DNA from 2 places in the Lysinibacillus sp. NPDC094403 genome. Region 2 is predicted to be linked to the other one. Evidence: riboswitches for the same ligand, from Rfam matches in the RefSeq annotation. Region 2 holds a riboswitch; the other holds the start of a gene.
The links. Region 2 has a riboswitch for cobalamin ahead of cobT (nicotinate-nucleotide--dimethylbenzimidazole phosphoribosyltransferase). Riboswitches for the same ligand answer to the same signal wherever they lie in the genome.
Positions count from the first base shown of each region.

Region 1 (5,783 bases), on a different contig from region 2:
TACAGATCAAACGAATTTGCTTGCATTAAATGCAGCGATTGAAGCGGCGCGGGCTGGAGAGCATGGTAAAGGTTTTGCAGTAGTAGCGGAGGAAGTTCGAAAATTGGCAGAGCAATCAAAGCATTCTGCTATTCAAATTGTCGAACTTGTTGTTGGCATTGAAAGCGATACAAAACAAGTGGCTACCGCTGTCGAAGAGGACTTGAAAAACGTTCAACAGGGCGTCTATGTCATTGATGAGGCTACAAAGTCGTTTGGTACAATCTCTCAGCATGTTAGCAAAATGACGAACCAGCTTGAGGATATTTCCGCAACAGCAGAAGAGCTTTCAAGTAGCTCGAATGAAGTGACAAAATTAGTATCGACAATTGCAAACGGAATGGATAAATTATCTAATTATACTGAGGTCATTCTGCAGTCAGTTGATGAGCAAAGTGCCTCTATGCAGGCGGTCAACACGGTGGTGTCGGAAGACTTATGTGTACAAGCTGAAAATTTACAAAAGCTTACACAAAGATTTAGTGGACAATAATTGAAAGAACTATATTACTTAATAAAAAAGGGCTATTTTGCAGGAATAAATTTTCTGCGAAATAGCCTTTATTATTTTATACCAAGTGCATTGATTTACCGGTGTTATCAACTGCTTAATAGATTCGGTATTAAACATTAAATAAGCCGAAAAAACCAGTTGTTATCACCAAAAATACTATGCTGATCATAAACATCAGTTCTGCGATAGTAGCAAGAAAATCTCTTTTATTATCCGCGTATTTCCATTCCATAAATGCTCGTAACATTTCAGATGTTACTAAAAAGACAATTAATATAAACCATGTTTTGAAAAACCAAGGAATTCCAATTGTGTCATTGTATATCGTGTAATAAGAACTTATTAATAATAGACTTGTAAAAATTATTCGTACAGACCAATCTAGTTTTTTATGTCTTTCGTTAATGTGATTATAAGAAAACCATTTCTTTCTTTCGACACCTAACAGCTTTCTAATGATAAATCCAAAAATACTAATTACTAAAACAAGCACAATTAGAAAAAGCATTAGTGTTCCAAATTGGATATTAATATTATTCAATTTCATTCACCTCTCAACCTGATCTTTTCTTGAGATAGTAGCGCCAGATTATTTATGTACTCTTATTGCTTGAACAATTAATGAAAATCCTATAATACATAAACTCCCTGATAAAACATGAAGGGTAATATTCCATCCTTCACTGACTTTTTGAAAATATTTGATATATAAAGACACGCCATATATGCACATTGTGACACCCCAAATACCTCTAAGCTTCTTCATATGATCCCGTTCCCACCCATTTCTAAACTAACTGAAAATTTTATCTGTATAGAAAGTGTAGCACATCAGATCATTATTTGGTAATTAATTGGAGAGTGTGAGACAAACAGAAGCACAGGTTATATACATAAACTTAAGCCATTAGATTAATATGTGTGGGGCAGTTTAACATTTATGTTTACACGTTAACTACTTGTCGAGCTTTGAGTTAGCATGCATACTTATCCGACTGCGGGTGGCTGAGGAGGCTTTGAAATTTAATTATGTTTTAGGTATAAATTGATTTTTTGGTATAATCTTGAAAGAAGGGTGGGGAACATGAATGGAGAAATATTTTAATAGTTTTCTTAAAGAAGAATTGTCAGTAATCGATATTCAGAAAGCTATGGTACAAGGTGATATAACATCAAAAGAATTAACTATGTATTATTTACACAGAATTGCTAACTATGATCAAGGTGGACGAAAAATTAATTCTATGCTTGAAATTAATCCTGAAGCGATATTTATTGCTGAAGCTTTAGATGAGGAAAGAATGACGAAAGGGACTAGAGGGCCTCTACACGGAATTCCGGTTGTTTTAAAAGACAATATCGAAACGAAAGATTTTATGCATACTAGTGCAGGCGCAATAGCATTAGAAAACTATTTAGCTAAGCAAGATGCATTTCTAGTAAAAAAGCTTCGTGAAGCGGGGGCTGTAATTTTAGGGAAAGCAAATATGACTGAATTAGCGAACGGTATGTCGAGTACGATGTGGGCAGGCTATAGTTCTCGAGGTGGACAAACACTTAATCCTTATGGTGATCCAGAACTTTTTGTAGGAGGATCTAGCACGGGCTCGGCAGTAGCAGTAGCATCGAATTTTTCTGTTTTATCAATTGGAACTGAGACAGACGCCTCGATATTAAATCCTGCTATTCAAAATTCAGTTGTCGGCATAAAACCGACTGTTGGGCTAATTAGCCGACGAGGCATTATACCGTTTACTTACTCTCAAGACACAGCAGGGCCAATGGCTAGAACAGTAACAGATGCAGCTATTTTATTGGGAGTATTAACAGGAGTAGATCAAGACGACGTCGCTACATATAAAAGTGAAAGAAGGTTATTTAAGGATTACACCAGTTTTTTAGATGCTACAGGATTAAAGGGCGCTAGAATTGGAGTGTATAATAATGCCCCGAAAGCTTATTATGACTCAGGAGAATATGATGAAACACTTTTTAATAATGCAATTCAGGTTATAAGAGAGCAAGGAGCCGTTATTATTGAAGACATCGAGATTCCTTCTTTCCATAGAGACTGGAAATGGGGAGTACCGCAATATGAATTAAAGCATAGTTTAAATAATTTCCTTGTCAATCTACCTTCACACATGCCTGTACATTCTATCTCTGAGTTAATTCAATTTAATAAACTATCGAAAGAAAACTCGTTGAAATATGGGCAGGATAAATTGGAATCGAGAGAGTATTTACCGAACACGTTAAGAGATCCTGAATATTTAAATGCAAAATTAGAGGATTTGTATTTTTCTCAAGAGCAAGGAATCGACTATACATTAAAAAAATATGAATTAGATGCGATTATCTTTCCATCATATATAGGTTCGACAATTAGTGCAAAAGCTGGTTATCCGTCTATTGCCGTCCCAGCAGGGTATATGGAAAATGGGAGACCATTTGGCATAACTTTCGCAGGAACTGCATTTAGTGAAGATGTTCTAATAAAACTCGCATTTTCATTTGAGCAAGCAACTAAATTACGAAAAGCTCCGAAGATGTAATAAGAACCTCTGGTAGACAAAGTAAACACCGTAATTCTCGGACTTACGAAATTATTATGGGAGGTAACGGCCTTCCAAGTTTATATGGTTACGGTGTAGGCTATAAATTGGTTAAATCCTATCTTGATTTGAACCCAACTTTAACACCAGAGGAATGGACTGCCCTAAGTTCAAAAGAATTTTTTGAAAAAGGAAATTACCTCGAAAACTATAATTAACAATTTTTTATGTAACACATTTTGGGAAAGAAAATAGCTAGAAGATAAAGAACAAGAAACTGGAATATATTGTGTCATTTGACTTAGAAAATACACTCCTTTACAATTGAATTTAATAATCTAATAGGAATGTGTAGTCACTAGGATTCCTATGACAACTGAATAGCGTGAAATAATAGGTGTAAATTGCGTGCAATTTACTTAAAAGGGAAATCGGTGCAAATCCGACACTGTCCCGCAACTGTAAATGTGAGCGACTTTTCAAATACCACTGTTTAACGACGGGAAGGGGAAAAGTAGCGATGATCATAAGTCAGGAGACCTGCCTATTATGAGTACACACCATAACCCTACGAGGAATAGGAGGTGGCATGTTGACAAAACAGAATGCTCTGTTCGTCACTGTACGTCAAACGCCCAAGATAAAAGAAGGTATTTGCTATCAAGCTAATTCTTTCATATTTGGGCATTGTTTGACTTTATGTGATGAACGAAAGAGATAGAATGAAGGATTTCCTCGGTTAATAGGAAATCCTTTTTTTACTGATGACTTCCGTTTTGAAAATATGTACGAAAAGAGGATGCACGTATGAAGAATATTCATGTATGTACAGCACAGCAATCGCAATATTTAGATATGAAAATTTGTAAACAGCCACGCACTGAAGTTTCAAAGAAAGCTACAACAAGAATGGTTGTAGAATCACTTGTTGATCAATTAATAGCTAGCAATCTTATTAGTAATGAACGATTATTTGAGCAAATTCTATATAACAAAGACATTATTTGGATTCAAAATGAAAGTATTAATGGGCACCTTTTTGCAAAGGCAAATATTACAGATCAGCTTAAAACAAAAACAAATAGTTTTATGATGTATATGCCGACAAATCCAATTGTGTATGAGGTAAATGGTGAGCATTACCATTTAATTACACGCATTGATTCGACTCGTGCAAAACCAAATTTAGAGCGACTTTCCCAAGCTCCAAAGCCAATACTAAGTGCTGCCCGTGCTAATGATTTATTGTGTTCGATAGTAATGCGCTTTTATGAAACATATTTAGAGGATTTATCTCAAGTAGCTCATAAAGACAAAAAACTGATGAATTTTGTAGAGCGAGAGTATTATCAATTTTTAGAAGCAGTGCAGGAACTAAATGATTATCATTTAAACTGGCACCCACGTGGTAACGGTCATGAGCTATTGTTAGCATTGATTGATAAATTGCAACTATTGAAAAGTCGACCTGGCAAGGTTTTAATTGATTTTTCTAATTCCCATAGCTACGTTCTAGTGGAACCTTCATATCGCATGTTCAAACAGGCACAGAAAAAAGTACAAGCTTTATAAATTGAATTAGCACGAGATGAAGAAGAATACCCGCGAAAGCAGAGCAAATACCCGCGATAGGGAGTAGAATACCCGCGCGAAGCAAGAGAATACCCGCGGAAGCAGAGTAAATACCCGCGCGAGGGCAGAATATCCGCGGAAACAGAGCAAATACCCGCGAAAGGAAGTAGAATACCCGCGCGAAGCAAGAGAATACCCGCGGAAGCAGAGCAAATACCCGCGAAAGGAAGTAGAATACCCGCGCGAAGCAAGAGAATACCCGCGGAAGCAGAGTAAATACCCGCGCGAGGGCAGAATATCCGCGGAGGCAGAGCAAATACCCGCGAAAGGAAGTAGAATACCCGCGGAAGCAGAGCAAATACCCGCGAAAGGGAAGAGAATACCCGCGCGAGCGCAGAATACCCACGCGAAGCAAGAATCCCCACGATAGCACAGTAAATCCCCACGAAACATAAAAAACAGGACAATGATATATAACAAATCATGTCCTGTTTTTAAATTTACTTAATACAATGCATAGCTTCCTCTGCTTCATGCCATGGAACGGAGTAGCCCTTGCCTTTTGCACAAAAAATGCTAGAAGATGTATATTCAGGGTCGGCGTTCTTATCGTAGCCAATTTGCGCAATAATGTCTTCTGTATTGTGACACATATCATAACCATCAAATTGTAGAGAAAGTACGCCCTTACCATTGGTGTAGGCGGCAAAGGTTGTACTGTAGCTCATAAATGTTGCGACAGGGGCTCGGCCAGTTAAAATCGCATCATTTTCAGTTAAGATTGGCGCGTCAAATGTACCAGCAGCTTGCTGAATGTCGGTCATCATGCGACCAATAAAATCACTAGGCGCTTTGAGCTTAAAGCGGTAATAGGGCTCTAGTAATACATTTTCTGCTTGCTCCAGCCCTTGTCGTAATGCACGGAATGTTGCCTCGCGGAAATCGCCACCGTCAGTATGTTTAATGTGTGCGCGTCCCGTTAAGAGAGTGAAGCGAATATCTGTCACAGGAAAACCGGTTAACAGCCCATGATGATCGCGCTCAAATAGATGTTTTTCAATGAGTCGTTGATGCCCAACAGATAAATCATCCGCGTGACATGC
Region 1 is NZ_JBNNTL010000007.1:7,625-13,407, reverse strand. Features, by position in the region: gene ACQKMV_RS12510 (methyl-accepting chemotaxis protein) at 1-532, shown strand, start outside; gene ACQKMV_RS12505 (DUF4181 domain-containing protein) at 663-1,094, opposite strand; gene ACQKMV_RS12500 (amidase family protein) at 1,642-3,108, shown strand; gene ACQKMV_RS12495 (DUF2268 domain-containing putative Zn-dependent protease) at 3,084-3,326, shown strand; cobalamin riboswitch at 3,487-3,670, shown strand; gene ACQKMV_RS12490 (hypothetical protein) at 3,916-4,680, shown strand; gene ACQKMV_RS12485 (GTP-binding protein) at 5,181-5,783, opposite strand, start outside.
Region 1: linked by a shared signal. The riboswitch ahead of ACQKMV_RS12490 (hypothetical protein) and the one ahead of cobT (nicotinate-nucleotide--dimethylbenzimidazole phosphoribosyltransferase) in region 2 are both predicted to bind cobalamin.

Region 2 (5,783 bases):
CATACTCTTTTGAAGAAAACATTTTATTTATCGTATTTTCTTCGATTTTGGGAAAATGTTTGTGAATATATTCTGCATAATTTGTTGCAAAGTCTATTCTTCTTTAAATTGTGCCAAGCACCATTCTTTAGTTTCTTGGTCGGCAAAGGATGCTTCTACACTATTTAAATAAATTTGTCGATAATCTTCCTCGCTTAGATTAAATTCATTGTTAACTAAATGGATTTCTTTTGCCATTGTAGTATTTGATACGGTTCTGTTATCCGTATTAAATGTCACTTTTATTCCATCTTTATGAAACTTATAAATCGGATGTTCAGAATAATGATGAACAGCTTTCGTTTGGACATTACTTGTTGGACACATTTCAAGAACTACCTGTCTTTCTTTAACAATCTTATAAGCCTCGGCACAATCTTTAATAAATACTCCGTGTCCTATTCTTTCAGCACCCAACAGTTCAACAGCCTCTAGAACGTTTTTACCAATTCCTGTTTCACCGGCATGAATAGTGACTCTGTAGCCATATTCTTTGGCTAAAGCGATTGGATCTACGAATTTTTCACAAAAGCCTTCTTCTTCGGATGCACATAGGTCAATTGCCACTACACCTTTTCCAAGGAACTTTTTCCCCTTTTCAACCACCTCGAATGCACTTTCTACAGACATCGTCCTCATGCAGGACAGGATTATATTTCCCTTTATTTCGAAACAGCTTTCAGCGTCTCTCATCCCATCTATAACAGCTTGAATAACTTCTTCAACGCCAAGACCTTGTAATATGTGAAGTAACGGGGCAAATCTGACTTCTAAATATTTCACATTTTCCATTGTTGCATTCTCAAATAGCTCAAAAGTAATTCTTCTTAAGTTCTCCTTAGACTGCATTACTATATTAGGGAGAAAAAATCTTTTTAAATACTCATCAAGGGATTCGCATTCTAACGGAGCAATCAGCTCCTTTTGTAGTTCATCCTTATCAAAAGTGGGTAACTGAATGCCTTCCTTCTGTGCAATATCGATAATAGTTTCAGCCCTAAGGCTTCCGTCCAAATGACAGTGTAGTTCAATTTTTGGCAATGCTAAAAAGTTCATTTTTGACCTCCTGAAATAAATTATTAGATTTAAAATACAAAAAAATTCCTGACCACAAAGAAAATACAAGTATTGTACTTTCTTCGTAATCAGGAATTTCGGTTCCTGGTAGAGACCCCCAAACCATATTATTGGGGTTATACGAAATATTATTGAATTCATTAACGATTTTTAATATGATAATAAAAAAATTTCGGATTGTCAACATGGTCCCTAACACCTATAAATCATTGTGTTTATTCTAAAAGAATATTCTACCGAAAAATTCCATTCACCTTTTTCAACAAATCTGCTTCGGTAGCACAAAAAGCGATTGCTCTAATTGGACAATCGCCCTCATTAGTTTAAGTGAACTCATTCACAATATTATAAACCACATCTTCCTTTCTTGTTGACCTAGTTGTGGCAAGAATTGTAGCAGCAACTTGCATCGGAGCTTGTGAGTGGAACTGGAATAGTACCACTTTGTGCAGCTTGTATCGGTGGAGTTATTGCTTGTTTTAAAAAATAACCATTATATTCTTTAATTGAGTAAATTGAATCATGTATTTTTGCTTACTGACATACTATAAAAAACAATTAAAGAGAAAAGGAACCAATAAAACTAAAATAGAACCTATACCAAAAACAGAAATCACTTTTATCTTGTCTTTTTTTATGTCTTTCTTCAACATAACACCACCTAACGCACAATTGTAGTTAACTTAAAAAGTACATTATATGATATGTTTTACAAATTAATACTAACATTTTTTTCTGAATGTTCATACTATAGTTTGCTTATCTAGCCGCTGTTGCTTGTTGAGTTATTTGGATAAATTTGCATTTAAATTGTATGTGTAATTTTTCTAATGCTTTCAAGAATGTGTGGAGTGCACGAAATAGTACTTAAAAAAATTTAAGATATAGGAATGATTGAAGTGATTGATATCCAAAATTCTCTTTGTCAGAAGATCTTTAAAATTAATGGTGATTATCAATGTACGTAAGTTCAGAATCTATATGTAACTCAGAAACGTTGAAAAGAAATATACAATTTCACTAATATATTGACACAAAAACCACTTTGTCGTAGATTTAAAGTAATTGCATAAAAGCATTAGGTGCCCATTGCGGGAGAATAGGGAATAAAGTGAAAAGCTTTAGCGGTCCCACCACTGTAAAAGGGAGTTTCATAGAGAATGCCACTAGCATCGTTCTGGGAAGGTTCTATGAAATGTTGAAATTGAGCCAGGAGACCTGCCTATCTGCTTCGATTATATAGACGATGGAAAAGTCTGTAGTTTATTTGTTATGGAATAAACTACAGGCTTTTTATTTTTTTCTCTAAATCATTCTTCAAGTAACAAGGGGCAAAAAAGAAAGGGGAAATTTTCATGCAATTATTACAACAGACGATTCAAAACATTCAAAGTGCTGACAACAAAATGATGGAGAAGGCAAGAGAACGTATAGATGGACTTTGCAAGCCTCCTAGCAGCTTGGGGAAACTGGAGGCCTTTGCTGTGCAACTATCCGGAATTACAGGAGACCTATTTCCTGCGATTGATAATAAGGCGGTAATTGTCTGTGCAGCAGATCATGGTGTTTGTGATGAAGGGGTGACATCTAATCCACAAAATGTGACGGTCTTTCAAACATTAAATTTTCCTAGAGGAGGAACTGGTGTCTGTGCTATCGCAAAAATCACAGATGCAAAAATTGTCACAGTAGACGTTGGTGTAAAAGAGGATATTCCACATGATGCCGGTGTTATCATAAAAAAAATTAAATATGGCACGGACAATATGGCAAAAGGTCCTGCTATGTCAAGGGAAGAAGCCGTTCAATCTATTGAAGTAGGAATTGAAGTAGCTACGGAAGAAATTAAAAATGGGATAAATGTACTCGGGACAGGTGAAATGGGTATCGGTAATACAACACCGAGTGCTGCCATATTATCGGTTCTACGTGAGTGTCATCCGAATGAAGTGACGGGCTTCGGCGCAGGAGTTGGACCAGGAGGGATAGAACATAAAGTCGATGTCATTCACAATGCCATTACATTAAACAAACCAAATCGTCATGATGCTATTGATATTCTTGCGAAAGTTGGTGGGTTAGAAATAGGTGCTATGGCTGGAGTGATACTTGCTGCTGCCGCACATCGCAAACCTGTTGTTATTGATGGCTTTATTTCTACCATCGCTGCCCTTATTGCATATGAACTCGAACCAAAAGTAAAAGACTATATCATTCCTTCTCATGTCTCTGAAGAACCAGGTGCAAAAATTGCAGCCGAAATGCTTGGGGTAGAACCAATGCTGCATATGAATATGCGATTGGGAGAGGGCTCTGGTGCCGCTTTAGCATTTCCTATTTTGGACGCAGCATGCTCCATGATGAAAAATATGGCTACATTAGAAGAATCTATGTTGCTGTTAGAAAAGTAATTTTATTAACCTTCACATATTCTTAGGTGCTTATGGTTGCACGCTGTTGTGATGAATAAGGAATTAAATATAAATAATCAAAACAACAAAACAAGCCCAAATAATTGATATTTGGGCTTGTTATTATGCAGCGATGTAAGGAAACAAGCTATGCTCGATGTAACTTCCGCAACGGTAATCGCCATCTCTTCGTATATGAAAGTATTCTTAGTACTGTGATCACGCCAAATAATACATATAAAAAGATATCCCCGGAAAATAGTTGAAGTCCAACGATTAGCCCGGCTAATGCTGCCCAAACACCATAGACTTCATCACGGAGGACTAATGGTTGTCGTCTAGCTAATAAATCACGAACAATTCCACCACCTGATCCTGTTAAGACAGCAGCAACAATAACCGCACTAATAGGCATATCGAGCTTCACAGCATATAGGGCACCCTGAATCGCGAATGCTGATAATCCAATAGCATCAGTGAAATTGCCCCAGCGATGCCAATGCTGAATGAGTCGATGTGGAAAAATGAAAAAAATTGTAATTGCTGCAATAGCAATTTGGAACATCATATCTTGCCCCCACAGTGTTGTTACAGGTAAACCTATAAGTAAGTTTCGTATAGCTCCACCACCGAAAGCAGTTACGATACCGAGTATATATACACCGAATAAATCGTATTCTTCCTCCATTGCAATTATTGCCCCGGAAATAGCGAAGGCAATTGTTCCGATGATACTAAAAACCTCCCAAGCCAACCCTTTCACCCCTTATGTGAATAAATCATTTCATGTTGTAGTAGATTACATACTAGAAAACTTTAAAGTTACCTTTTTGTATCTAAAAGTTTTGCAAAGAAAAGCATCGAACGAATTATCAGATACTAAGTATTCTATTATAGTAGGACATACTAGATTTAGTCCGAAATTTAGCTTAGCGCATAATGTAATTAGAAACAATAGCAAGTTTTGCAGGTAAGCTCACAAATTGTTAAGATAAGATTTGAACAAATGTGAAATGGAGAAGAATATAATGACTTTTACAACCAATTTAACTGAAGAAACAATAGCATTAGCTGCTAAAATAGAAGAGAAGGTACGCCTTTTTCATGCGAAGGTAGAAGACATGGCGTTCTTCAATCAACAAAAAGTGCTTGCTGCGTTTCGAAAGCACCAAGTAAGTGATTATCATCTGCACCCGTCTAATGGTTATGGCTATGATGATGAGGGGCGTGACAATCTAGAACGCGTTTATGCAGAGGTCTTTGGAGCGGAGGCTGCCATTGTACGTCCACAAATTATTTCTGGTACACATGCAATCACACTTAGCTTATTCGGAGTACTACGTCCTGGTGATGAATTACTTTATATTTCGGGTCAGCCGTATGATACATTGCAATCAATAGTCGATGGTGGCGATAAGGATACTGGCTCATTAAAAGATTATAAAATCGGTTATAGCCATGTGGATTTAATCAATAATCAAGAAATCGATTGGGAAGGTGTGGCAGCTGCAATTACACCAAACACTAAAATGATTGCTATACAACGTTCGAAGGGCTATGCAACACGCCCGTCCTTTACCCTTTCACAAATTGCAGAAATGTGTGCAAAAATCCGTGAATTAGCACCAGATGCAGTTATTTTTGTTGATAATTGCTACGGTGAATTTGTTGAGGCACAGGAACCGATCGAGGTTGGGGCTGATTTAATGGCAGGTTCGCTCATTAAAAATCCTGGTGGAGGCTTAGCGAAAATTGGTGGTTATATTGCGGGTCGTGCAGATTTAGTTGAGAAATGTGCTTATCGTATGACATCACCAGGTATTGGTGCTGAAGCAGGAGCAACATTAAACACGCTTGGTGATTTCTATCAAGGATTTTTCCTTGCACCACATGTTGTATCTCAAGCATTAAAAGGTGCCATTTTCACAGCTGCTATGCTAGGAGAGATTGGTATGAATACATCACCAAGGTATGATGCTAATCGTACGGATTTAATTCAATCGGTTTCTTTCCAAACCGCGGAACAAATGATTGCTTTTTGTCGTGAAATTCAAGCAAACTCACCAATTAATGCGCATTACGCACCGGAGCCAGCGTACATGCCTGGCTATGAGGATGATGTCATCATGGCAGCTGGAACTTTTATTCAAGGTTCAAGTATTGAGCTTACAGCAGACGGTCCTATTCGTCCGCCATTTACAGCATTTATTCAAGGTGGATTAACATATGAGCACGTAAAATTTGCTATTTGTAGTG
Region 2 is NZ_JBNNTL010000001.1:800,745-806,527, forward strand. Features, by position in the region: gene add (adenosine deaminase) at 94-1,095, opposite strand; purine riboswitch at 1,162-1,260, opposite strand; cobalamin riboswitch at 2,180-2,356, shown strand; gene cobT (nicotinate-nucleotide--dimethylbenzimidazole phosphoribosyltransferase) at 2,472-3,527, shown strand; gene ACQKMV_RS03610 (trimeric intracellular cation channel family protein) at 3,676-4,281, opposite strand; gene ACQKMV_RS03615 (aminotransferase class I/II-fold pyridoxal phosphate-dependent enzyme) at 4,556-5,783, shown strand, end outside.